2 linked regions of the Novosphingobium sp. G106 genome follow. The main gene of each other region encodes a partner of the protein of the gene in region 2 in a complex. Links are inferred from orthologs where the notes say so. Each region holds a gene or a part of one and is shown on either strand. Other genes may lie near its edges.

Region 1 (15,318 bases), 1.7 Mb from region 2 along the record:
ACCCCAATTGCACGACCATGGCGGCCATGCCCGCGCTCAAGCCGCTGCACGATGCGGCAGGCCTGACGCGGCTGGTGGCGAGCACCTATCAGGCGGTCTCCGGCGGCGGCGTCGAGGGTGTCGAAATCCTGCGCGAACAGGTCCAGGCCGGTGCCGAGGCTTGCGCAGACCTCGCGCAGGACGGCGGCTCGGTCGATCTCGGCACGCCGCGCAAGTGGTCGGTGCCGATCGCCTACAACGTCGTGCCGCTCAACTACGTGCTGGGCGAGGACGGCTATACCGAGGAAGAGCTGAAGCTGCGCGACGAGAGCCGAAAGATCCTGGAGATCCCGGGCCTGCGCGTCGCCGCGACCTGCGTGCGCGTGCCGGTCTTCACCGGCCATTCGATTGCGCTGAACGTCGAGTTCGAGCGCCCGCTTTCGCCCGAAAAGGCGCTGGAGCTGCTCGGCCAGGCACCGGGCGTGGTCGTTACCGAGGTACCCAACCCGCTCGAAGCCGCGGGCAAGGACCCGGTCTTCATCGGCCGCGTCCGCCGCGACATGTCGGCCGACAACGGCCTGACGCTGTTCGTCGCCAACGACAACCTGCGCAAGGGCGCGGCGCTCAACGCCGTGCAGATTGCCGAGGTGTTGATCAGCGGGAAGTTCTAGGAAATTCGAAGCCAGGCGCGGTCCCGGCCGCGCCTGGCTATTCGCTTGTTATCTCCCCGAAACCAGGACGTTGAAACTGCGCGTGCCGCCTGCGCGATCGGCGGCAGCTCTCACATCGGCGCGGCGCTTGAGCGCCGCGAGCGCTTCAGCCGAAGGATCGGCCGGATAGGTCGCGGGCGGTGGTGCATAGTCGCTGAGGTCCAGCAAAGCCTGAACACGTTGGTTAGGCGTTTCGAGCCGCTTGATCACCGACGCCGCCGCGGCATCAACATCGCCCATGCAGAGCTCAAGATCTGTCACCAACTCCGGCCCCTCGGCAAAATGATCGCGCAAATAAGCGAGATCGGCCTTGGCATCCGCAAGCCTGCCCAACCGGTAGCTGGCGCAACCACGATTGTCGCGGAACTGCATCATGCCCACCAGGCTGCCCTTGATGCTGCCGGCCGCGATAGGCGCGAGCGTTTCGATCGCATCCGCCGGATGTCCGAACACGAGTTGCAGGCCCGCCATGTTGATCGTCTGGCTGATGTTCGGCTGGCCATACTCGTTCAGGGCCTTGCCCTGCGAATAGGCTTCGATCGCTTCCGGGTAGCGTCCCAGCTGGGCATAGGCGCGCGCCTTGCTGTCCCACCACCAAGGCAACAGTTCGTCCTTGTCCGCGTAGGCCGGCGCCCCCGCCTTGAGCGGATCGATCACTTCAAGCGTGCGAAGTGCTTCCTCGCCTTTTCCCAGCCACAGCAGGTCGGTCACAACGTTGATTTGCGGGCGCATCACGTTGGCGTGCGCCGCCGCGATTTCTCTCATTCGCGCCATGTGCCTTTCGACAGATGAGCGCGCATCGTAACTGGCAGGCAGCAGCGCTTTCAGCCGGGTGTCGACGCTAATGCCCATGAGCGCGCCGGGGCTGTCGATCAGAGCCAGCATCGCGGCCGCGCCATCCTTGTCGCCCGCGTCGGTCAGAATGCCGGCATAGCCTTGGCGGAACCCGTCGATCGACGATCCGATCCGGGCCTCGCCCAAGACGTAAGCCGGATTGGTGAGGACGGCGAGCAATCGCCGCGTCAAGGCCATGTCGCCCTGTGCCTTGAGCGAAAGATAGGTCCTGGACCATGTACCGATCGAAATCGCCATCAGCGCGTCAGGCGAATTTCGCGCCATTTCCTCTACTACGGTCACCGCATCGGCTGTTCGTTTGGCTTGCCAGGTGAGTTGGAAACGCAGTTTCCAGAACTCGTTGTCGGCGCCCGAAATCCGCGTTCCCACTTCGGCATAGCGGAGCGCCAGATCGAGTTCCCGCGCGGCGAAGGCACAGAACGTCCCGATCCGATAGACATCCCGCCGCACCGGATCCGGCAGGTCGGCAAACCTGGCCGAGCCCGCCTGCTGCGCAACGATCGGAGCGGCGGCCTTGCAATCGTTGTTCTGAGCGGCCGCGGCGAGCGCCGTGAGGGCTGTCTTCTGATCATCCGGGCGCTCCGCGGCAGCGACAGGTGATGGTTGAGCCGTTGCCATCAGCAAGCCCAGCAGTAGTGCCCGGCGCAAAATCATGCCCACTCCCCGTCGACCGAATCTTGTCGTTGCAACCTGTTGACCAGAAATCCTGTAGACATCAATCGACGTTGCATCCGCCGTGGATACCCCACGGAGCATGCATTTCAGGAAGGCCGAGGCGTACCACAGCGCTTTCCCTTTGCCCCGATAGTCTCTAGAGCGCGGCCATCATGCGTGTCCCCTTCGTCAAGATGCACGGCCTCGGCAACGACTTCGTTGTGCTCGACGGGCGCGTCGAGAGCGTGCCGGGAATCGACAGCACGCTCGCCGCAGCGCTGGCCGATCGCCACACGGGCATCGGCTGCGACCAGCTCGTCCTGCTGGAGCCGTCTACGGCAGCCGACTTCCGCATGCGTATCTTCAATTCGGACGGCAGCGAGGTCGAGGCCTGTGGCAATGCGACACGCGCGATCGGCCTGCTCCACGGCGCCGCGGCGCGGATCGAGACCGCCGGCGGGCTGATCACAGCCTCGCCCGCCGAGGACGGCATCTCGGTCGAAATGGGCCAGCCGCGCTTCGACTGGGACCGCATCCCCCTTGCCTATCCGATGGATACGCTGACGATGCCCGTCGGCTGGGAGGACTTGGAGAACCCGGTAGCGGTCAATGTCGGCAATCCGCATGTGATCTTCTTCGTGCCCGACACCGACGCGGTCGACCTCGCCCGGCTCGGCGCGCTGATCGAACGCGATCCGCTGTTTCCCGAGCGGGTCAACGTCAACGCCGCCACGGTGACCGCGCGCGATGCGATCCGCCTGCGGGTCTGGGAACGCGGCGCCGGCCTGACCCGCGCCTGCGGCACCGGCGCCTGCGCCACCGCAATCGCCGCGATGCGCCGCGGCCTGACCGACCGCTCGATCACGGTCACCCTGCCCGGCGGCCCGCTGCGGATCGACTGGCGCGACGACGGCGAGATCGTCATGACCGGGGCTGCTGCGGAGAGCTTCCGGGGAACCTTCGATCCTGCCGATTACGGAGTATCGGTGTGACGCTCGAAGTCGTTTCGCTGGGCTGCCGTCTGAACCTCTCCGAAAGCGAAAGCCTGCGCGGCCTGCTCGCCGCCAGCGACAACCTGACCGTAATCAATAGCTGCGCGGTCACCGCCGAGGCGGTGCGCCAGACCCGCCAGGCGATCCGCCGCGCCCGCAAGGCCCGTCCCGACGCGCGGCTGCTCGTCACCGGCTGCGCCGCCGAGGTCGAGCGCGAGGCACTCTCAGCGATGCCCGAGGTCGACGGACTGGTGGCCAATGCGGCCAAGCTCGATCCGCGCGTGTGGAACGTGCCGCCCTCGCCGGTCGCGCCGCATCAGGGGCATACCCGCGCATTCGTCGACGTACAGAACGGCTGCGATCATGCCTGTACCTTTTGCGTGATCCCGCAGGGCCGCGGTCCGAGCCGCTCGCGCTCGGTTCAGCAGGTAATCGCCGATGTCGCCCTGCATCTCGAATCCGGCGCGCGCGAGGTTGTACTCACCGGCGTCGATCTCACTTCCTGGGGCGGTGACCTGCCCGATGGCCCGCGGCTCGGCTCGCTGGTCAGGGCAACCCTCGATGCCTTCCCGACGCTCGAACGGCTGCGGCTGTCCTCGCTCGACGGGATCGAGATCGATACGCAATTGTTCGAATTGCTCGCGGGCGAGCCGCGGGTGATGCCGCATGTCCACCTCTCGCTGCAATCGGGCGACGACATGATCCTCAAGCGCATGAAGCGCCGCCACGCACGCGCCGATGCGATCCGCCTGGTCGAAAACCTGCGCGCCCGCCGCCCCGATATCGCCATCGGCGCCGACCTGATCGCCGGCTTCCCGACCGAGGACGCGGCGATGCACGCAGCCAACCTGTCGATCATCAAGGAGCTCGACGTGGTGCACGGCCACGTCTTCCCCTATTCGCTGCGTCCCGGCACGCCGGCGGCGCGCATGCCGCAGGTCGCGCCGGCCGTAATCAAGGCACGTGCGGCAGAGCTGCGAGCGGCCGTGGCGGCGCAGCGTTCGCGCTGGCTGGCCTCGCTTGTCGGCACGCCTTTGAAGGTGCTGGCCGAACGCGACGGCACCGGCCATGCCGAGAATTTTGCGCGCGTGCGGCTACCGGACGACGCGCAGGTGTCGCATTGGCTGACAATAACGCCGCGTGCGGTGATCGAAGGAATGCTCGCATGAGCGCGGAAACCTGGAGCGACCGGCTGTTCGGCGGCTTTCGCAAGACCTCGGAACGACTTTCCGAAAATCTCGCTGGAATCGTTACGAAATCCAAGCTGGACGACGAGCAGCTCGACGAGATCGAGGATGCGCTGATCCTCTCCGACCTCGGCCCCCGTGCCGCCGCCCGCATCCGCGAACGCCTGTCGGGCGAGCGCTTCGAGCGCGGGCTCGACGACCAGGCGATAAAGGAAGCCGTCGCCGACGAAATCGCCGCAATCCTGCGCCCCGTGGCCAAGCCGCTGGAAGTCGTCGCCTTTCCGCGCCCGCAGGTGGTGCTCGTGATCGGCGTCAACGGCTCGGGCAAGACCACGACGATCGCCAAGCTGGCGCACCTGTTCCAGGAGCAGGATTACGGCGTGATGCTCGCCGCCGGCGACACCTTCCGTGCCGCGGCGATCGGCCAGCTCGCGGTCTGGGCAGAACGTATCGGCGTCCCCGTGATCCGCGGCCCCGAAGGCGGCGATCCGGCCTCTATCGTCTATGACGGGGTCAAGGCCGCAACCGAGCAGGGCATCGACGCGTTAATCGTGGATACGGCCGGAAGGTTGCAGAACAAGCGCGAACTGATGGACGAGCTCGCCAAGATTCGCCGCGTGCTTGGCCGCCTCAACCCCGAAGCCCCGCACGACGTCGTGCTGGTGCTTGACGCGACGAACGGACAGAATGCCTTGCAGCAGATCGAGACTTTCAAGGAAGTGGCAGGCGTGACCGGGCTCATCATGACCAAGCTGGACGGCACCGCGCGCGGCGGCGTGCTGGTCGCCGCAGCCGAGCAGTACGGCCTGCCGATCCACGCCATCGGCGTCGGCGAGAAGATCGACGACCTGCGCCCCTTCGACCCCGACCTCGTCGCGCGCGTCATTGCGGGAGTTGCCTGAGATGGCCGAAGCAACGAAGGAAAAGCCCAAGAGTTCGTGGATCAACCTCGTGGTCGATTTCGGCCCGCTGCTGGTCTTCTTCCTCGCCTATCGCCACTACGCGCCGCCGACAGGCGACCAGGGTATCGGCGTCGCCCTCGCCGTGACCAAGGGCACGATCGCCTTCATGGGCGCGACCGTGGTCGCGCTGATCGTCTCGCGCTGGCGGCTCGGGCATATCTCGCCGATGCTCTGGCTTTCGACCGTGCTGATCCTCGGCTTCGGTACTCTGACCGTACTGCTCGGCGATCCCTTCTGGGTCCAGGTGAAGCCGACCGCGATCTACCTGCTGTTCGCCACCGTGCTGTTCGTCGGCCTCGCCCGCGGCAAGCCAATGCTGCGCTATTTGCTGCAGTCCGCGTTCGAGGGCCTGGACGAGGCCGGCTGGCTCAAGCTTTCGCGCAATTGGGCGATCTTCTTCCTGGTCCTCGCCGGCCTCAATGAAGTGCTGCGCCAGGTGCTGAGCTTCGACGGCTGGCTGCAAGCCAAGCTGTGGGGCTTCACCACGCTGTCGTTCCTCTTTACCTTCTCGCAGATTCCCATGGTCTTGCGTCACGGCCTCGGCGAGGAGTCGAAAGACGAAGTGATTACCCACCCGCCGCACGAATAAGTGCAAAAACACACGAAAACGTGTGACATTCTCTTGCGTTGACGCAATAAACCGGCTGCCGCCGTTTCGGGTCGACCCGCGCGGCCAACAAGCTTGCAGTTTTGCTGCGCAACAAGAGCCTTCGGAATCCTAAGGGGGAAACAATGGCCAAACTATTCGGAAATCTGCACCTGGTGCTCGCAATCGGGCTCGTGCTCGCGATCGCTGTGATGATGGCCTTCGCGCCGTCTGCTCCGGTCGACGTCAACTCGGTCTTCCGCTGGCTGCACCTGTTCTTCGGCGTGCTGTGGATCGGCCTGCTCTACTACCTGAACTTCGTCCAGGTGCCGACCATGCCCAAGGTCCCCGCCGAATTGAAGAAAGGCGTCACCGGCTACATCGCCCCGAACGTGTTCTTCTTTTTCCGTTGGGCGGCACTGTTCACCGTGCTGACCGGCCTCACCATCGCTTTCGTCGACGGCTACGGCCATCAGGCACTGACCTTTACGGGCGAAGGCAACGTCAATCTGATCGGCCTGGGCATGTGGATCGCGATCGTCATGTTCCTCAACGTCTGGCTGATCATCTGGCCGGCGCAGAAGAAGATCCTCGGCATCATCGAGGCGACCGACGAGGAGAAGGCCAAGGCGACGCCGCGCGCGCTCATCGCCAGCCGCACCAACCTGCTGCTGTCGCTGCCGATGTTCTACTGCATGGTCAGCGCCAACCTGGGCTGATCGCGGCAAGTCACTTCGGGGCAAAGAGGGCGCGGCATCCGCAAGGGTGCCGCGCCTTTCGTTTTGGCGCATGATCGCGGCATGACAACACGATTCGCTCCCTTCTTCGCGCCGCTACTGCTGATGCTGACGGCCGCCGCGCCCGCTCCGAAATCCGCACCGCTGCCCGATACGGTGCGCGTAGTGATGACCACCGAACTGGGTCCGATCACGCTCGATCTCGATGCCAAGCATGCGCCGATCACCACGCGCAATTTCGTCCGCTATGTCGATCAACGCCGGTTCGACGGGATCGTGTTCTACCGCGTGATGCGGCTCGCCTGGGGGCAGCAGCCCAATGGGCTGATCCAGGCCGGCACCCGCGGCGATCCGAAGCGCGCCCTGCCGCCGATCGCGCACGAGCCGACCAGCGTAACGGGTATCCTGCACAAGGCCGGCGCTATCTCGATGGCGCGTAATGCCCCGGGCACTGCGGCCGGGGACTTCTCGATCCTGCTGTCCGACCTTTCGGGCTTCGACGCCGATCCCAATGCCGCCACCGACGAAGGCAAGGCCGGGTACGCCGCCTTCGGCTATGTTGTCGATGGCATGGACGTCGTGCGCAAGATCTACGACGTGCCGCTGTCGACAACGATGGGCGTGGGCGTGATGAAGGGGCAGATGATCGAAAAGCCGGTGCGCGTGCTCACCGTACGCCGCGTGCCGATCCCCGCAGCAGCGCCGGCTCCGGCACCCTAGATCTCGATCTGGCTTCCCAGTTCGACCACGCGGTTGGTCGGCAGGCGGAAGAATTCCATCGCGCTCGCGGCGTTGCGCAACATCCAGGCGAACAGCTTCTCGCGCCACAGCGCCATGCCGGGCTTGGCCGAGGGCAGCAGCGTCTGGCGCGAGAGGAAGAAGCTGGTTTTCATCATCTGGAACGGTTCGCCGCACATATCGACGCGCTTGAGCGCCTCGGGCACGTCGGTCTCCTCGAGGAAGCCATAGCGCATGGTCAGGCGATAGAAGCCGTTGCCCATGTCCTTGACCGAGAAGCGCTCCGCCTCATCGACATAGGGCACATCCTGGATCGCCACGGTCAGGATCACGACGCGCTCATGCAGCACCTTGTTGTGCTTGATGTTGTGCAGCAGCGCCGAGGGTACGCCGATGTTGGTCGAGGCCATGAACACCGCCGTTCCCGGCACGCGTGCCGCGCTCGAATGGGCGCTCTTGGCGAAGACCTCGATCGGGATCGTCCCCTCGGCCATATTCGCGCGCATCAGTTGGCGGCCCTTCGACCAGGTCGTCAGCAGGGTGAAGATGCCCACGCCCATCATCAGCGGCACCCAGCCGCCGTCGGGTATCTTGGTGAGGTTGGCGCCGAGATAGGCCGCATCGAGCGCGAAGAACAGCACGAGCAGCGGCAGCGCCATCCAGGGCTTCCACTTCCACAGGTGGAACAGCACGACCGCGAGCAGGAAGTTGTCGATCGCCATGGCACCGGTCACCGCGATGCCATAGGCCGCGGTCAGGTTCGACGAGCGCTGGAACACCAGGACCAGCAGGATCACCGCGATCATCAGCCCGAAGTTGATCACCGGAATGTAGATCTGCCCGGCCTGAAGGCTGGTGTGGCGGATCGTCATGCGCGGGATGAAGCCGAGCTGGATCGCCTGCTGCGTCACCGAGAAGGCGCCCGTGATCACCGCCTGCGAGGCGATGATCGCCGCCATCGAGGCGATTATCAGCATCGGCCACTGGAACCATTCGGGCGCAAGCAGATAGAACGGGCTTGCCAAAGCATCGGGATGGCGCAGCAGCAACGAGGCCTGGCCGAGATAGTTGAACACCAGAGCAGGCAGCACAAAGGCCAGCCACGAGATGCGGATTGGCTTGCGGCCGAAGTGACCCATGTCGGCATAAAGCGCCTCGGCACCGGTCACCGCGAGCACGGCCGAGCCCATCGCCAGGAAACCGCGGAATGGATCATGGGCAAACATGGACACCGCATGATGCGGGCTCAGCGCGAAGATCACCTCGGGCAACGCCGCGATGCTGAGTATGCCAAGCACCGAGATCACGGCGAAATAGAGCAGCATGATCGGGCCGAAGAAGCTGGCGACCTTGGCCGTGCCGCGGCTCTGGATCATGAACAGGAAGATGAGGATACCGACGACCAGCGGCACGACCGCGCGCCCGAGCTGCGGCTCGTAGACCGCAAGGCCTTCGATCGCCGAAAGCACCGAGACCGCAGGCGTGATCATCGAATCGCCGTAGAACAGCGAGGTCGCGAAGATTCCCAGCAGGACGATCCCGCCCGACCACTTCTTGGCGGTAACGTTCTTGTTGATCAGCGCCAGCAGCGCCAGGCTGCCGCCCTCGCCCTTGTTGTCGGCGCGCATGATCACGGTGACGTACTTCAGCGTCACGATGACCATCATCGACCAGAACATCAGGCTGACGATGCCGTAGATGTGCAGAGCATCGAGCGGCAGGCGGTGATGCCCGGCGAAGGTATCGCGCATCGCGTAGAGCGGGCTGGTACCGATATCGCCGAAGACCACGCCGATCGCACCGACAGCGAGCTTCAGCGCGCCGCCGTGGTGGCCGTGATCGTGCGGACCGTGCGCCGGCTGCGCTACCGCGGGCTCCGCCTGGGCAGTGGCGCCAGCGTCGTCCGCCATGGCTTCGCTCATATATGCGCCCCGTCGCGACATGGACTCAGCTCGCCGCAGCGCAGCAAGGTGGCGGCGCTTAGCAGCATGCGAGAGGCCCGGCAATCGTGCTCACGGGCCTGTCCCGGCTTGGGGCCCGCCTGGGATTGGCGGCATGCCCTGGGCCTGCTGCTGGCGGGCAATCAGCGCATCCAGCCTGGTCAAGCGGTCCTGAAGGTCCGCGCGCCACGGTGCATCGGGCGGCGACTTCGCCAGCAGGTCGGCCCAGAGACCCCGCGCTTCGGCAAAACGGCCCGACTGCGCCATGGCTAGGCCTAGGAAGAAGGGCGGCCCCGGATGGTTCGGCGCGGCGATCGCAGCGCTGCGATAGGCATAAAGCGCTGCGGGCGAAAGCTGCCCCTCGGCATGGCCGACAAGCGCATTGGCCAGGGCCAGCCAGGCATCGGCATCCTTGGGATCTTTATCCACTGCACCGCGCAGCACCCCGGCAGCATCGGCATATTGGCCGTGCCGTGCAAGCGCATCGGCGACGACCACCCAGTTGTTGCCTGGCGCGACCGGCTTGCCGTCGAGCGACTTGCGCGCAGCGACCAGCGCTTGCGGATCGCCTGAAATCTTCTCCACCGGCGCCTTCGGGGCACCCACCATTCCGGGGCTGCCCTGCAGGCCATAGCCGGCGATGCCGAGCAGCAATGCTGCGGCGATGGCTTCCCAGCCGACAGCCGGTTTCTTCTCCCAGCGCAAGAGCGCCAGCACGAGACCGAGAGCCAGCGCCGCCAGCAGCAATGCCCAGACCCAGCTCATCGGCTATACCCTCCGCGCAGGAAACGCCGGCGCAGCAGCAGCGCGGCCAGCGCCAGCAGGACAATGGGGAGAACGAACAGCGGCCAGGTCAGTGTCGTGACGCGCGGCGCATAGCTGACATAGTCGCCATAGCGCTCGACCAGCCAGGCGCGGATCTCTTCGGGATCCTCGCCCGCGGCGATCCGCTGGCGCACCTGGCTGCGCATGTCGCCGGCGATGGGCGCGTCCGAATCAGCGATCGACTGGCTCTGGCACTGCAGGCAACGCAGCGTTTCCATCAGCGCCTGGGCCTTGGCCTCCTGCGCCGGATCGTCGAGCTGGCGATAGGCATAAGGCGCCGGCGGCATGTTCTCTTGCGCCGCAGCCGGCATCGCCAACGGCGTCGCGATCAACAGCAGCAACAAGCAAACGAGGCGTTTCACTGTTCCGCCTCCTTCAGCTTTTCAAGAATCATGAGCAGCTGATCAGCCCTGATCTCGCCGATATGCTGATAACGGATCACGCCCTTGCCATCGATGACAAAGGTTTCGGGCACGCCCGAGGAGCCGATCGCGATCTGCACCGAGCGAACATCATCGGCACCGATGCGGGCGAAAGGATTGCCGTTGCGCGCGAGGAAGGCCTGCAGGTCATCGCGGCGGTCGCTGATGGCTATGCCGTCGATCTCGACGCCGCGACGCTTCAACTCGGCAAGCTGCGGCGCTTCGACCCCGCAGGGGATGCACCAGCTCGCGAACAAGTTGAGCAGACGGGGCTTTCCGGTCGCCAGGTCCTTGTGCGCCAGGCCCGGCCGCTCTGCTATTGCGGGCGGCAGGTTGAATTCGGGAAGCGGCTTGCCAACCATCGCGCTGACGACATCGTGGCTGGCGGGGCGCAGCAGGCCGATCATGACGAGCACGACGAAGCCCAGGAACAGGCCGAGCGGCAGCCAGATCGCCCAGCGCGGTGCCGGTTTTGCGACGGATTCGGTCGTTTCGCTCATCGGCCCTGCCTCGATCGGCGATAGGCGATCTTGCCGCGGGCGACGTAGCGCTTGAGGTCACTCGCAACGCGGCCGATCAGGGCGAGCACGCCGCCCAGGCCGATCATGATTCCGCCCAGCCAGATCATCGTGACGAAAGGCTTCCACCAGAGACGGAGCTGCCAGCGACCATCATCGGCTTCCTCGCCGAGCACGGCATAGAGTTGGCCGTTCCAACGCGTCAGCAACGCGGATTCGCTGGTCTGCTGCGGGGGCGTCCAGAAGAACCGCGCCTGCGGGTGGGCGATAGTCGGCGTGCCGTCGGCATAGGATGCATGCAGTTCGGCTTCGAGCGCGGTCCAGTTCGGGCCGGCGACGGGCTCTACCTTTTCGAGCTTCACTTTCCAGGGGCCAACCGCGGTGGTCTCGCCGACCCGCGCGGCGACGAGCTTCTCGACGGAGAAGGCGCTCTCGCTGGCCATGCCGAACAGCGCGACGGCGATGCCAAGATGCGCGATGACCATGCCCCAGACCGGCAGCGGCGTGCGGCGCAGGTTGCGGCCGCGCAGCGGCAGCAGGCTGGCGACGAACAGGCCGCAGGCGAAAGTCAGGCCGATGAAGGGCAGCAGCTTGGCGTTGGCCCAGACGGCAAGGCCGATCGCCACGAGCACGGCAACCGCTAGCGGCACGACCAAGCCCATGCCCACGCGCGAGAACGCGTCGCGCCGCCAGCGCAGCAGCGGACCGATGGCCATGACGATAAGCATGGGCACGACGAACAGCGCGCTCATCGGATTGAAGTAGGGCGGCCCGACCGAAACCTTGGCGCCCATGGCCTCGGCCACCAGCGGATAGAGCGTGCCGAACAGCACGATGCCCAGCACCGCCGACAGCATGACGTTGTTGAACACAAGCGCGCCCTCGCGGCTGACCGGGGCGAAGCGTTCGCCCTCGGTCACGCTGCCGGCGCGCAGGGCGAACAGGGTCAGCGCGCCGCCGATGTTGATCGCCAGCAGCGCGAGAATGAAAGTGCCGCGCTCGGGATCGACCGCGAAGGCATGGACGCTGGTGAGGATGCCCGAACGCACGAGGAATGTGCCGATCATCGACATCGAGAAAGCGACGACGCCCAGCATGATCGTCCAGGCGCGCAGAGCGTTACGCGCGGCCAGCACGCCGACCGAATGCAGCAGCGCCGTCGCGGCGAGCCAGGGCATCAACGAGGCGTTCTCGACCGGATCCCAAAACCACCAGCCGCCCCAGCCGAGTTCGTAATAGGCCCAGTAGGATCCCGCGGTGATGCCCAGCGTCAGGAAAATCCAGGCGCCCAACACCCAGGGCCGCATGGCGCGGGCGAAGGCCGGGCCGACTTCACGCGTGATGAGCGCCCCGATCGCGAAGCTGAACGCGACCGAAAGCCCGACGTAGCCGAGGTAGAGCGTCGGCGGATGGAACGCGAGGCCGAGGTCCTGGAGCAGCGGATTGAGCCCCTGCCCTTCCGCGGGGACCGGGCTCAGCCGTTCGAACGGGTTCGAGGAGAACAGCAGGAAAGCGTAGAAGCCGAGGCTGACGAAGGCCTGCCCGGCGAGCGTCGCCAGCATCGTCCGCTCGGGCAGCCGCCGCTCGACCAGCGCGACGAAGCCGCCGGCGAGCCCCATCACGGTCACCCAGAGCAGCATCGAACCCTCGTGGTTGCCCCAGGTTCCGGCGAACTTGTAGATGAACGGCTTGGCCGAATGCGAGTTCATCGCCACCAGCTTGACCGAGAGATCGGTGCGGCAGAACAGCAGGATCAGCGCGGCGAAGGCCGTGGCGCAGAGCAGGCCCTGGACGATCGCCACGGGCCGAACCACCGGTGCCAGTGCCTCGCCATTCCTCGTCAGCCCGAGCGAACCCGCGAGCAATTGCAGCCCCGCCAGGGCAGCGGCGAGCCAGAGCGCCGCCAGGCCGAATTCTGCGATCATTTGGTTTCGGCCACCACTTGCCTGGCCTGGGCCTCGGTCATTTCCTTCATCTCGCGCGGCACATAGCGCTCGTCGTGCTTGGCGAGCAGATTGTCGGCGATGAATGTACCGTCCCTCGCCAGCTTGCCCTCGGCGACGACGCCCGAGCCTTCGACGAAAAGCGAAGGCACGATGCCGCGGAACCGCACGGGCACGCGCGCCTTGCCGTCCTGGACGACGAAAGCGATGGTCACGCCATCGGGCTCCGTCTTGATCGAGCCTCTCTCGACCATGCCGCCCAGCCGCACGCCGCGGTCTGGATCAGGCCGGCTGGCGAGGATTTCGCTCGGCACGTAGAAATAGGATGCCTGGCTGCGCAGGCCCCAGATCGCCAGCAGCACTGCAGCGATCAGCGCAGCGAGCGCGATGACGATCAGCACGAGCCGCTGGTGCTTGGCCTTCATCGCTGGGGCAGTCTGCACACTCACTGCTCGCGGCTCCGTTCGCGGCGGCGCTCGGCCCGGCGCATCGACGCGAGGCTCCACGCCACCATCAGCGCGGTTCCGCCGACGCCGATGGCATAGGCGGCATAGACGAAGGTCCAGGGATCGAGTGCCTCGCGCATCAGGCGAAGGCCCCGGCAGAGGCCTTGCGACGCAGACGCGCCTCGGCCTGGATATCGGCGAGGATCGCGCGCATCCGCGCGAGCACGACACCGCCGAAGATCAGCGAGAACCCTATCGTCGCGATCAGCAGCGGCACGAGGAAATCGGCGGCCATCGCCGACTTGCCGAGGGTGATGCTCGGCGGCTGGTGCAGGCTGTTCCACCAGAGCACCGAATAGTGGATGATCGGGATGTTGACCGCACCGACGAGGCCGAAAACCGCGGCGACGCGGGCGTTCTGGCCCTCGCCGCTCGCGGCCGAAGCCAGGGCGATATAGCCGAAATAGAGGAAGAGCAGCACCAGCATCGAGGTCAGCCGCCCGTCCCAGACCCACCAGGTTCCCCAGGCGGGCCGGCCCCAGAGCGAACCCGTCGCCAGGCAGAGCGCGGTGAAGACCGCACCCGGAACCGCCGAAGCGCGCGCGGCGATGCCGGCCAGCGGATGGCGCCAGACCAGCTCGACCAGGCTCGCCACAGCGACCGCGGTCCAGCCGCCCATGCCGAGCCAGGCGGCGGGGACGTGGATGTACATGATGCGCACGGTCTCGCCCTGCAGGCCTTCGGCCGGCGCGAAGAACAAGCCCCAGACGAGCGCTGCGCCGGCCAGGACGATGCCGGGTATCAGCAGCAGCGGCATCAGCCAGCGCGCAATGCGGAGGAAACGGGCAGGATTGGCGAAGCCATGCATGATCGCGGCGCTTTTGGCAGCGTGCAGGTCAGCCGGCAAGGGGCAAGACGCGAGTCCTCCCCCGGCAATGAGCCCGTAGTTCTGGGGGAAAGACTGGGGCGACCGATGGGGTTCGAACCCACGACCTCCGGTACCACAAACCGGCGCTCTAACCAACTGAGCTACGATCGCCACAAGCGCGCACCGAGGCGCGGCCAATGCCCGTCCCAAGCTCGAAACCGAGCCATCGGGGCGGGAGCGCGCCTTTGCACAGGCGGCCGAAATTGGGAAGCAAAAACTGCGCGCCGCATCGCCGGACGCGATTTTCTTCGGCACGCCCCCCGCCTATAGCTCTGCCCCATGACCGGCCCCGGCGAATCGTCCGCGCAGCATCTGCTGACCTTTCCGCGCATGCAGCGCGTGCCCTCCCCCGGCTCGAACTCTTCATCATGCGCGATTTTCTCTCCGCGGAAGACTGCGCCGCGCTGGTCGACCGGATCGATGCGCGCCGCCGGCCCTCGACCATCGCCGACGCCAACGGCGACGACTATTTCCGGACCAGCGAGACCTGCGATCTCGATGCCGAAGACGCCGTGGTCATGGGGCTGAATGCGAGGCTGGCCGCCGTTTCCGGGATAGACCCAGCCTATGGCGAGCCGCTGCAGGGCCAGCGCTATGAAGTGGGCCAGGAATTCAAGCCGCATACCGACTATTTCGAGCCTGGCGGCGCCGACTTCGACACCTATTGCTCAGTCGCCGGCCAGCGCACCTGGACCTTCATGCTCTATCTGAACGATGTCGAGGCGGGCGGCGCGACGCGGTTCAAGTGGATCGACAAGATGGTCCAGCCCGAGCGCGGCAAGCTGCTCGCCTGGAACAACCGCAAGCCCGACGGCACGGTCAATTCCGCCAGCCTGCACCACGGCATGAAAGTTCGCGCCGGCACGAAATACGTGATCACGCGCTGGTACCGCGAG
Region 2 (7,546 bases):
TGGCCGTCGAATGCTGTCAAATGCTGGTTTCCCGCGAAGTCGAAGACCGGCGCGCTTATATCGCTCATGGCATTGACGCAAGGTTGAGGGCGATTCGGCGGGTCGGCATGAGAAACAGCGCTGCGCTGTGCGACCGAATCGGTCAAGTCGGGCCTGTACCCGATTGCTATTAGCCGGCGGACAAGCAGGAGAGGTGACAATGCGCGAAGCCGATCGTCTGGTGCACGCCTATTTTGCCGCTGTGACCGCCGGCGAACTGCCCGACGACTTGCTGACCGAGGACATGACCGCCTGGCTGACCACGCAGGGGCCGATCGACAAGCGGACCTATCAGGCTGCGGTGCGCTGGCTGGGCAGCGTCATGCGCGAGCCGCTGCGCTTCACGATCGATGCGATCACCGCCGAAGGCGACTGCGCGGTGGCCGAGGCGCGATCCGACGGCGTGCTGGTGAACGGCGAGCCCTATGCCCAGACCTATGTGTTCGTGCTGCGCATCCGCGACGGACGGATCGCTTCGATTGCCGAGCACTACAACGCGCTCATAGCGCAAGAGAAACTCGTGCCGCTGATGGCGCACCTGCAAGGATGACGACGATGACCGGAGCCATGCGCCTCTACCAGCCGGCGAGCCTCGACAATCTGAGGCTCGAGAGTGCCGAGGCGCCCGCGCCGGGGCCGGGCGAGATCAAGGTGCGCTTGCTCGCGGCCTCCCTCAACTTTCGCGACGGGCTGGTGGTCGGCGGGTTCTTTCCGGTGAAGGACGGGCTGATCCCGCTGTCCGACGGCGCGGGCGAGGTGATCGCTGTGGGCGAGGGCGTGACCGAGTTCAAGCAGGGCGACCAGGTCGTCAGCACTTTCCACCCGAAGTGGCTCGACGGGCATATCGACAAGATCCACCTCGACAACTCGCCCGGCGGTCCGGCCGACGGCTTCGCCTGCGAAGAAGCGACGCGGCCCGCGACCCATTTCACCCGCGCGCCCGCGGGTTTCACTCCGGCCGAAAGCGCTTCGTTGACCTGCGCTGGCGTTACCGCCTGGCGCGCTGTGGTGACCGACGGCAAGGTCAAGCCCGGCGCGACCGTGCTGATCGAAGGCACCGGCGGCGTCTCGCTGTTCGCGCTGCAGTTCGCCAAGGCGGCGGGAGCGACGGTGATCGCCACATCGGGCAGCGCCGAGAAGCTGGCGAAGCTCAAGGCGCTCGGCGCCGATCACCTGATCAACTACCGCGAGGAAGAGCAATGGGGCGCGGCCGTGCTGGCGCTGACCGGTGGGCTCGGTGTCGATCACGTCATCGAGGTCGGCGGGCCGAACACGATCGGCCAGTCCTTCGTCGCCGCGCGCACGGGCGCGCATGTGGCGATCATCGGCGCAGTCGGCGGATTCCAGATCGACACGATGCCTTTCGCCATCGTCCAGGCCAAGCGGCTCAACCTGCAGGCGGTGACCGTCGGCTCGCGGCGCGACCAGATCGACATGGTCCGCGGGATCGAGGCGAGCGGCATCAGGCCGGTGCTCGACCGCGCATTCAAGCTGGAGAACCTGGCCGATGCTTTCCGCCACCTGCAGTCGGGCCAGCACTTCGGCAAGGTCTGCGTGGAGATATGACCGCTCGCCGGGAAAGCGGAAAAAGCTGAGGTGCTTGTGGCCATGCCGGCGCCGGCGCGGTAGGGCGCAGCGCAAGTTCAGGCAATCCAGGCAGACGCATGGCCCGCAAGCATTCCAAACGTGATCCCTATGGCGACCTGGACCGCGAGGAGGACGAGGCTCCCGCGCCGGTCGTCCCCTGCTGGCTCTGCGGCCGGCCGACGGGCAAGACCATCGTCTGGCACCACCCCGTGCCCAAGAGCCGGGGCGGCCGCGATGTCGTGCCGATGCACCCCATCTGCCAGCAGACGCTGATCGCCAATTTCACCAATTCCGAACTGCAGCGGCACGGGATGGACGTGGAAGGCCTCCTGCTCGACCCCAAAGTGCGCAAGTTCGTCGACTGGGTGGCGAACAAGGACCCGGATTTCACCGCGACCACGGCCAAGAAGCAGCGGTGATCAGAGGGCGGGGGCTTGTGCCGACAATTCTGCCATCGCCAGTTCGCAAACCCCTTCCCACAAGCGGACGTTGCATCAGTCCCGCCCTGTCGGCATATCGTTGTGACAACCATCAGGGCTGAAACCGCTGTGAGACGTGCGATACCAATAGCCTATTTAATTTATGCATTGGCGGTTTTCGTTGCCGGGACAAATGGCAAGATAGATGCATTCATTTGGGGATTTCTATCTTATGTCGGGTATTGGCCATTTTCCACTATTACTGACGTCATGACCGATTATATCCGGAGCCCTTCGATGTATGACGGGCCGGGCGCCTACTTCTATGGCATTTACAAACCCCACATGCTTTCGTTCATTTTTGACGTGCTGCTAGGTACCGTTTGGTGGCTAGTTGTTGTCGATGTTGGTCGTTGGATAGCAGATAGACGATCCGGAGGGAAAATCAGGGCAGCTAGCGATCAGACGACACCCTAAAGCTGCCTTTTTGGACTCCCCACGTCCAGCCCACGCGATCGCACGACCGCAATCTAGCCGTACCGCTCCTGCAGCATCTGCCATGACGCCCTGAGCCCCAGCGCATCGCCGCCTTTGGGCCGACCGGGCTTGCTCGCCGGGCGCCAGGCGAAGGTGTCGAAGTGGGCCCAGTCGGTGCCCTCGGGCACGAAGCGGTCGAGGAACAGCGCCGCCACGCTCGCGCCGGCGAAGGCGTTGGCCGAGTTGTTGTTGATGTCGGCCACGTCGGACTTCAGGTAGTCGCGGTAGCCGTTCCACAGCGGCAGGCGCCAGCAGGGGTCGTCGACCGCCTCGCCGGCCTTGAGCAAGGCCTCGGCGGTCGCGTCCTCGCGGGTGAAGAGGGCGGGGAGGTCCGGGCCGACGGCCGAACGCGCGGCGCCGGTCAGGGTGGCGAAGTCGAGGATCAGTTCGGGCTTTTCCTCGCCGGCGCGGGTCAGCGCGTCGCCGAGGATCAGCCGGCCTTCGGCGTCGGTATTGCCGATCTCGACCGAGATGCCGGCGCGCGAGCGCAGCACGTCGCCGGGGCGGAAGGCATTGGCCGAGACGGCGTTCTCCACCGTGGGCAGCAGCAGGTGCAGCCGCACCTTGAGCCCGCGCTCCATGATCAGCTTGGCCAGCGCCAGCGCATGCGCCGCGCCGCCCATGTCCTTCTTCATCAGCAGCATGCCCGACGAGGGCTTGATGTCGAGACCGCCGCTGTCGAAGCAGACGCCCTTGCCGACCACGGCGATCCGCGGATGCTTGGGATCGCCCCATTCGATCTCGATCAGCCGCGGATTGCGCGACCGTTCGGCGGCGCGGCCGACGGCGTGGATCATCGGGTATTCGCGTTCGAGCCTGTCGCCCTTGGTGACGTGGAAATCGGCCTTGTGCTCCTTGGCGAGCGCTTCAGCAGCGGACTCGATGTCTGCCGGGCCCATGTCCTCGGCAGGCGTGTTGACCATGTCGCGGACCAGCGCGGTCGCGGCGGCTTCGGCGAGGGCGGGCTCAATCGCCTTGACCTCCTTGGTCAGCAGCACGCGCGGGCCTTCCTTGGGTCCGTCCTTCTTGTAGCGGTCGAAGCGGTACTGGCCAGTGACCCAGCCGAGCAGCGCGGCACCCGGATCCGCGTCGGCACGGCGATAGGTGCCTGCGGGCAGGACTTCGGCGAGCTTGGCCATGCACCACGGCGACAGTCTTGCCGGATCGGCTACGCCGGCGACGACCGACCAGCCGTCCCCATCGGGCAGGATCGCATGGGAATATCCGTCGCCTTCGAACTTCTGCGCGGCCAAAGCGGCGCGCTGCGGGGCGGAGAGCTCCTTGACGAAAGCCTTGAGCCCCGCCTTGTCGACGAGATGGATCGGCGTGGCCTGCTGGTCGCGATCGGGCTGGATCAATGCGTGCTTGTCGGTCATTCTGCGGACAGGCTAGCCGGACGAGGGCGCCTAGCGCGAGAGGAAAGTGTGATGGCGATGTCGCGATCTTCGCTGCTGCTGGCATTGGTCCTCGCGGCCTGCTCGAAACAGGCGCAGGAAACGCCCGCCACGCTGGCCAGTGAAGGGACGCCCGCGCCGAAGGTTGCCGCAGCGGCGGAACCAAGTGCAGCGGCGCCCGGTGTCGCCCGGCACGAGGAGCAATCGACCGAACTGTACGAGTTCGAGTACGGCTATCCCGCGGCGGTCGGGGCGATCCCCAAGCTCAAGGCAGAGCTCGACGCCGATCTCGCCAAGCAGAAGGCTGATCTGATTGTCAGCGCCAAGGAGCAGCAGGCGGACAGCAAGAAACAGGGCTTCCCCTACAATCCGCTCGGCAACTGGACGGCCTGGAAGGTCGTCACCGACCTGCCGGGCTGGCTCAGCCTCTCGGCCGATCTCAGCGACTATTCGGGCGGGGCGCATCCGAACCATGGTTTCAGTTCGCTGGTCTGGGACCGCAAGGCCGACCGGCGCCGCGAGCCGATCGACCTGTTTACTTCGAAGGAAGCCCTGTCGCGCGCGATCCGCCAGAACTTCTGTGCAGCGCTAAACAAGCAGCGGGCCGAAAAGCGCGGGGAGCCGGTGAAGGCGGGCAGCACCGACGAGTTCGACCAGTGCATCGATCCGGTCGCCTCGACGGTGATCCTCGGCTCGTCGAACCGGAGCAGTTTCGACCGTATCGGAATTCTGGTCGGCCCCTATGAGGCGGGCCCTTATGTCGAGGGCGATTACGAGGTCACGTTGCCGATTACCGATGCTGTACTCGCTGCGGTGAAGCCCGAATTCCGCTGGGCCTTCGCCGTGAAGCGATAGGCTGCAGGCTCTGGCTCTCGCAATTTCGGGCGATTGTCGCTAGATGGGCGGCATGACCGAATATCAGACAGTCGCCCACGACGAGACCGGGCTTCGCGATGGCACGATCAAGCTGCACGGCCTGGAGGCCTTCGAAGGCATGCGCCGCGCCGGGCGGCTCGCCGCCGAGATCCTCGATGCCCTGGCGCCGATCGTGCAGCCGGGCGTCAGCACCGAAGAGATCGACGATGTCGTGCGCCAGATGACGCTAGACGGCGGCGCCGTGCCCGCGACCTTGGGCTATCGCGGCTATGCGCACAGCTCCTGCGTCTCGATCAATCATGTCGTCTGCCACGGCATCCCCTCGGACAAGACGCTCAAGGACGGCGACATCGTCAACATCGACGTGACCCCGCTGCTCGACGGTTGGCACGGCGATTCGAGCCGGATGTACCTCGTTGGCGACGTCTCGCTGAAGGCCAAGCGGCTGGTCGATGTGACGCACGAATGCCTGATGCTGGGCATCGCGGAAGCAAAGCCCGGCAAGCGGCTGGGTGACATCGGCGCCGCGATCCAGCGCTATGCCGAAGCCAACCGCTACGGCGTGGTGCGCGAGTTCTGCGGCCACGGCCTCGGCCGTTTGTTCCACGACGCGCCCGAAGTGATCCACGCCGCGCGCGCGGGCACGGGTCCTGAGCTGCGGCCCGGCATGTTCTTCACCATCGAGCCGATGATCAACCTCGGCAAGCCGCCGGTGAAGCTGCTCGAAGACGGCTGGACGGCAGTGACGCGCGACCGCTCGCTGTCGGCGCAGTTCGAGCATTCGATCGGGATCACCGAGACGGGCTGCGAGATATTCACGCTGAGCCCGAAGGGGCTGCACAGGCCGCCTTACATCTAGGTCCCGCCAACCCCTATCCCGTCGCCCCTGCGCATGCAGGGGCCCAGATAAGCTCTCGTCCTGAAACGGAGGGCACCAGTTTGCACCGTCATCTGGATCCCTGCCTTCGCAGGGGCGACGGATGGTTAGTTGCGTGAGGCTCTGATCGCCGCTCCAGCAGCAAATGGCGCGATCGCCAGCAGTACCAGGCTCACTGCCCCCGTCAGCGCCAGCCCGCCTTCGCCGCCCGTCGACAGGCTGCCCGCGCCGAAGATCAGCAGCGGCACGGCCAGCGGGATCACCAGCAGCCCGCCCAGCGCGGCTCCGCCACGCAGGCCGGCGGTTATGGCCGCCACCGTCACCCCCAGCGCCGCCAGCCCCGGCGTGCCGACCAGCAGGCCGATCTCCACCGTCTTCAGCGTCGCGCCATCCAGGCCCAGCAGCCCGGCGGCAATGAGGCTCGTCAGCATCAGCGGCGGGCCGAAGCTTAACCAGTGCGCCAGCACGCGCATGGCGACGATCCATTCCTCGGAAATGCCGCGCAGCGCCCATTGATCGAAGAAACCCAGCTCGATGTCGGGTTCGATCAGCCGGTCGAGCGGCAGGATCGCCGCGAGTAGCGCCGCGACCCAGATCACCCCACCGCCGGTGCGCGCCAGCAGTTGCGCGTCGGGGCCGACGGCGAAGGGGAACAGCATGGCGACGGCGAGGAAGAACAGCACAGGCAGCACCGCCCCGCCGCGGCGGCCGAGGAGCAGCAGCGCGAGGTCGCGGCGCAGGATGGACAGCAGCGCGCCGCTCATGCCGGATGATCGCGCAGGTCGATCGCCTGCGCGCCGGGCAGGTCGACGGGCTGGTGCGAGGCGATGACGACCGCGCCGCCTTGCGCACGCCGTTCGGCGATGAGCTCTTCCACGAGCGCCACGCCATCCTTGTCGAGGCCGTTGAGCGGCTCGTCGAGCAGCCAGTGGTCGGCGCCCTGGCCGATCACGCGGGCGAGGGCCGCACGCTTCTTCTGGCCGGTCGACAGGTAGCGCACGGGCACGTCGAGCAGGTTGCCGAGGCCCAATCGCTCGACCGGCGCGGTGCCGCCATCGATCCCCTGCCAAAAGGCCAGCGCCTTGCCCAGCGGCAGGTGCGGATCGAGCGCCGGGCGCTCGTCGAGCAGGGCGAAGGTGCCCTGCCAGCTGATCGTGCCGATGGCGCTGGAGCCCATGTCATAGGCGACGAAGGGGCGCAGCAGACCGGCGAGCATGCGGATCAGGCTGGTCTTGCCGATGCCGTTGGGGCCGGTCAGGTGCAGCGCCGCGCCGGGTTCGAGCGACAGGTCGAGCGGGCCGAACAGCAGTCGGTCGCCCCGTCGGCAGAACAGTTCCCACGCGGTTAGGGCGGCGGCTTGCATCGGCGGCTGCGATAGGGGAATGGTCAGGCGCTGCCAAGGAGAGCGCCAATGGCCATCCCCCGCCTTACCGACGACGAGCGCTCCGCAGCGCTGGCCGAGCTTTCAGGCTGGACGCTGCGCGAGGACGGCCTTGCCATCACGCATGATTTCAAGTTCGCTGACTTCTCCGAGGCCTTCGGCTTCATGGCGCGCGTCGCGCTCTATGCCGAGAGGGCCGACCACCACCCCGAATGGTCGAACGTCTATAACCGCGTTCACGTCACGCTGACGACGCACGATGCCGGCGGACTGAGCCAGCGCGACGTCAAGATGGCGAAAGCGATAGACGCTTTACTCTGACCGCTGGGCCATGAACTTCTTGCCGCGCTGACGAGCGATGCCCGGCGCCCACTTGGCGACGAAGGCGAGCTTGCGGGCGGTCTTGCCGACCAGCGTGTGCAACCGCGCCCCATGC

What was found.
Region 1: the proteins of ccmB (region 2) and ccmC are in contact, whole or in part, in a solved structure (PDB 8CE8), measured with the Escherichia coli proteins. The link is inferred for Novosphingobium sp. G106 from one-to-one orthologs.

Annotation. Positions count from the first base shown.
Region 1 is NZ_JAHOOZ010000001.1:1,690,337-1,705,654, forward strand. The notes cover bases 12,518-15,318. They hold ccmC (heme ABC transporter permease CcmC), read right to left. Parts: upstream 14,402-15,318; coding sequence 13,634-14,401; downstream 12,518-13,633. Other genes in these bases: KRR38_RS08070 (heme lyase CcmF/NrfE family subunit), read right to left, coding at 12,518-13,030; ccmE (cytochrome c maturation protein CcmE), read right to left, coding at 13,027-13,473; KRR38_RS08080 (hypothetical protein), read right to left, coding at 13,494-13,634. In the rest of the region: KRR38_RS08010 (aspartate-semialdehyde dehydrogenase), read left to right, coding at 1-650; KRR38_RS08015 (hypothetical protein), read right to left, coding at 699-2,198; dapF (diaminopimelate epimerase), read left to right, coding at 2,372-3,190; KRR38_RS08025 (MiaB/RimO family radical SAM methylthiotransferase), read left to right, coding at 3,187-4,359; signal recognition particle-docking protein FtsY, read left to right, coding at 4,356-5,279; KRR38_RS08035 (inner membrane-spanning protein YciB), read left to right, coding at 5,281-5,928; KRR38_RS08040 (urate hydroxylase PuuD), read left to right, coding at 6,072-6,644; KRR38_RS08045 (peptidylprolyl isomerase), read left to right, coding at 6,726-7,382; KRR38_RS08050 (potassium transporter Kup), read right to left, coding at 7,379-9,310; KRR38_RS08055 (tetratricopeptide repeat protein), read right to left, coding at 9,413-10,105; KRR38_RS08060 (cytochrome c-type biogenesis protein), read right to left, coding at 10,102-10,476; KRR38_RS08065 (redoxin family protein), read right to left, coding at 10,524-11,087; more of KRR38_RS08070, read right to left, coding at 11,084-12,517. UniProt on the Escherichia coli protein: Required for the export of heme to the periplasm for the biogenesis of c-type cytochromes.
Region 2 is NZ_JAHOOZ010000001.1:3,365,347-3,372,892, reverse strand. What follows is about bases 4,666-7,546. They hold ccmB (heme exporter protein CcmB), read right to left. Parts: upstream 6,494-7,546; coding sequence 5,837-6,493; downstream 4,666-5,836. Other genes in these bases: KRR38_RS16025 (SDR family oxidoreductase), read right to left, coding at 7,423-7,546; KRR38_RS16030 (4a-hydroxytetrahydrobiopterin dehydratase), read left to right, coding at 7,141-7,431; ccmA (heme ABC exporter ATP-binding protein CcmA), read right to left, coding at 6,490-7,092; map (type I methionyl aminopeptidase), read left to right, coding at 4,884-5,711; KRR38_RS16050 (DUF3298 and DUF4163 domain-containing protein), read left to right, coding at 4,666-4,831. In the rest of the region: KRR38_RS16075 (SH3 domain-containing protein), read right to left, coding at 1-68; KRR38_RS16070 (nuclear transport factor 2 family protein), read left to right, coding at 200-589; KRR38_RS16065 (NAD(P)-dependent alcohol dehydrogenase), read left to right, coding at 595-1,605; KRR38_RS16060 (hypothetical protein), read left to right, coding at 1,704-2,045; KRR38_RS16055 (M17 family metallopeptidase), read right to left, coding at 2,576-3,958; more of KRR38_RS16050, read left to right, coding at 4,010-4,665. UniProt on the Escherichia coli protein: Required for the export of heme to the periplasm for the biogenesis of c-type cytochromes.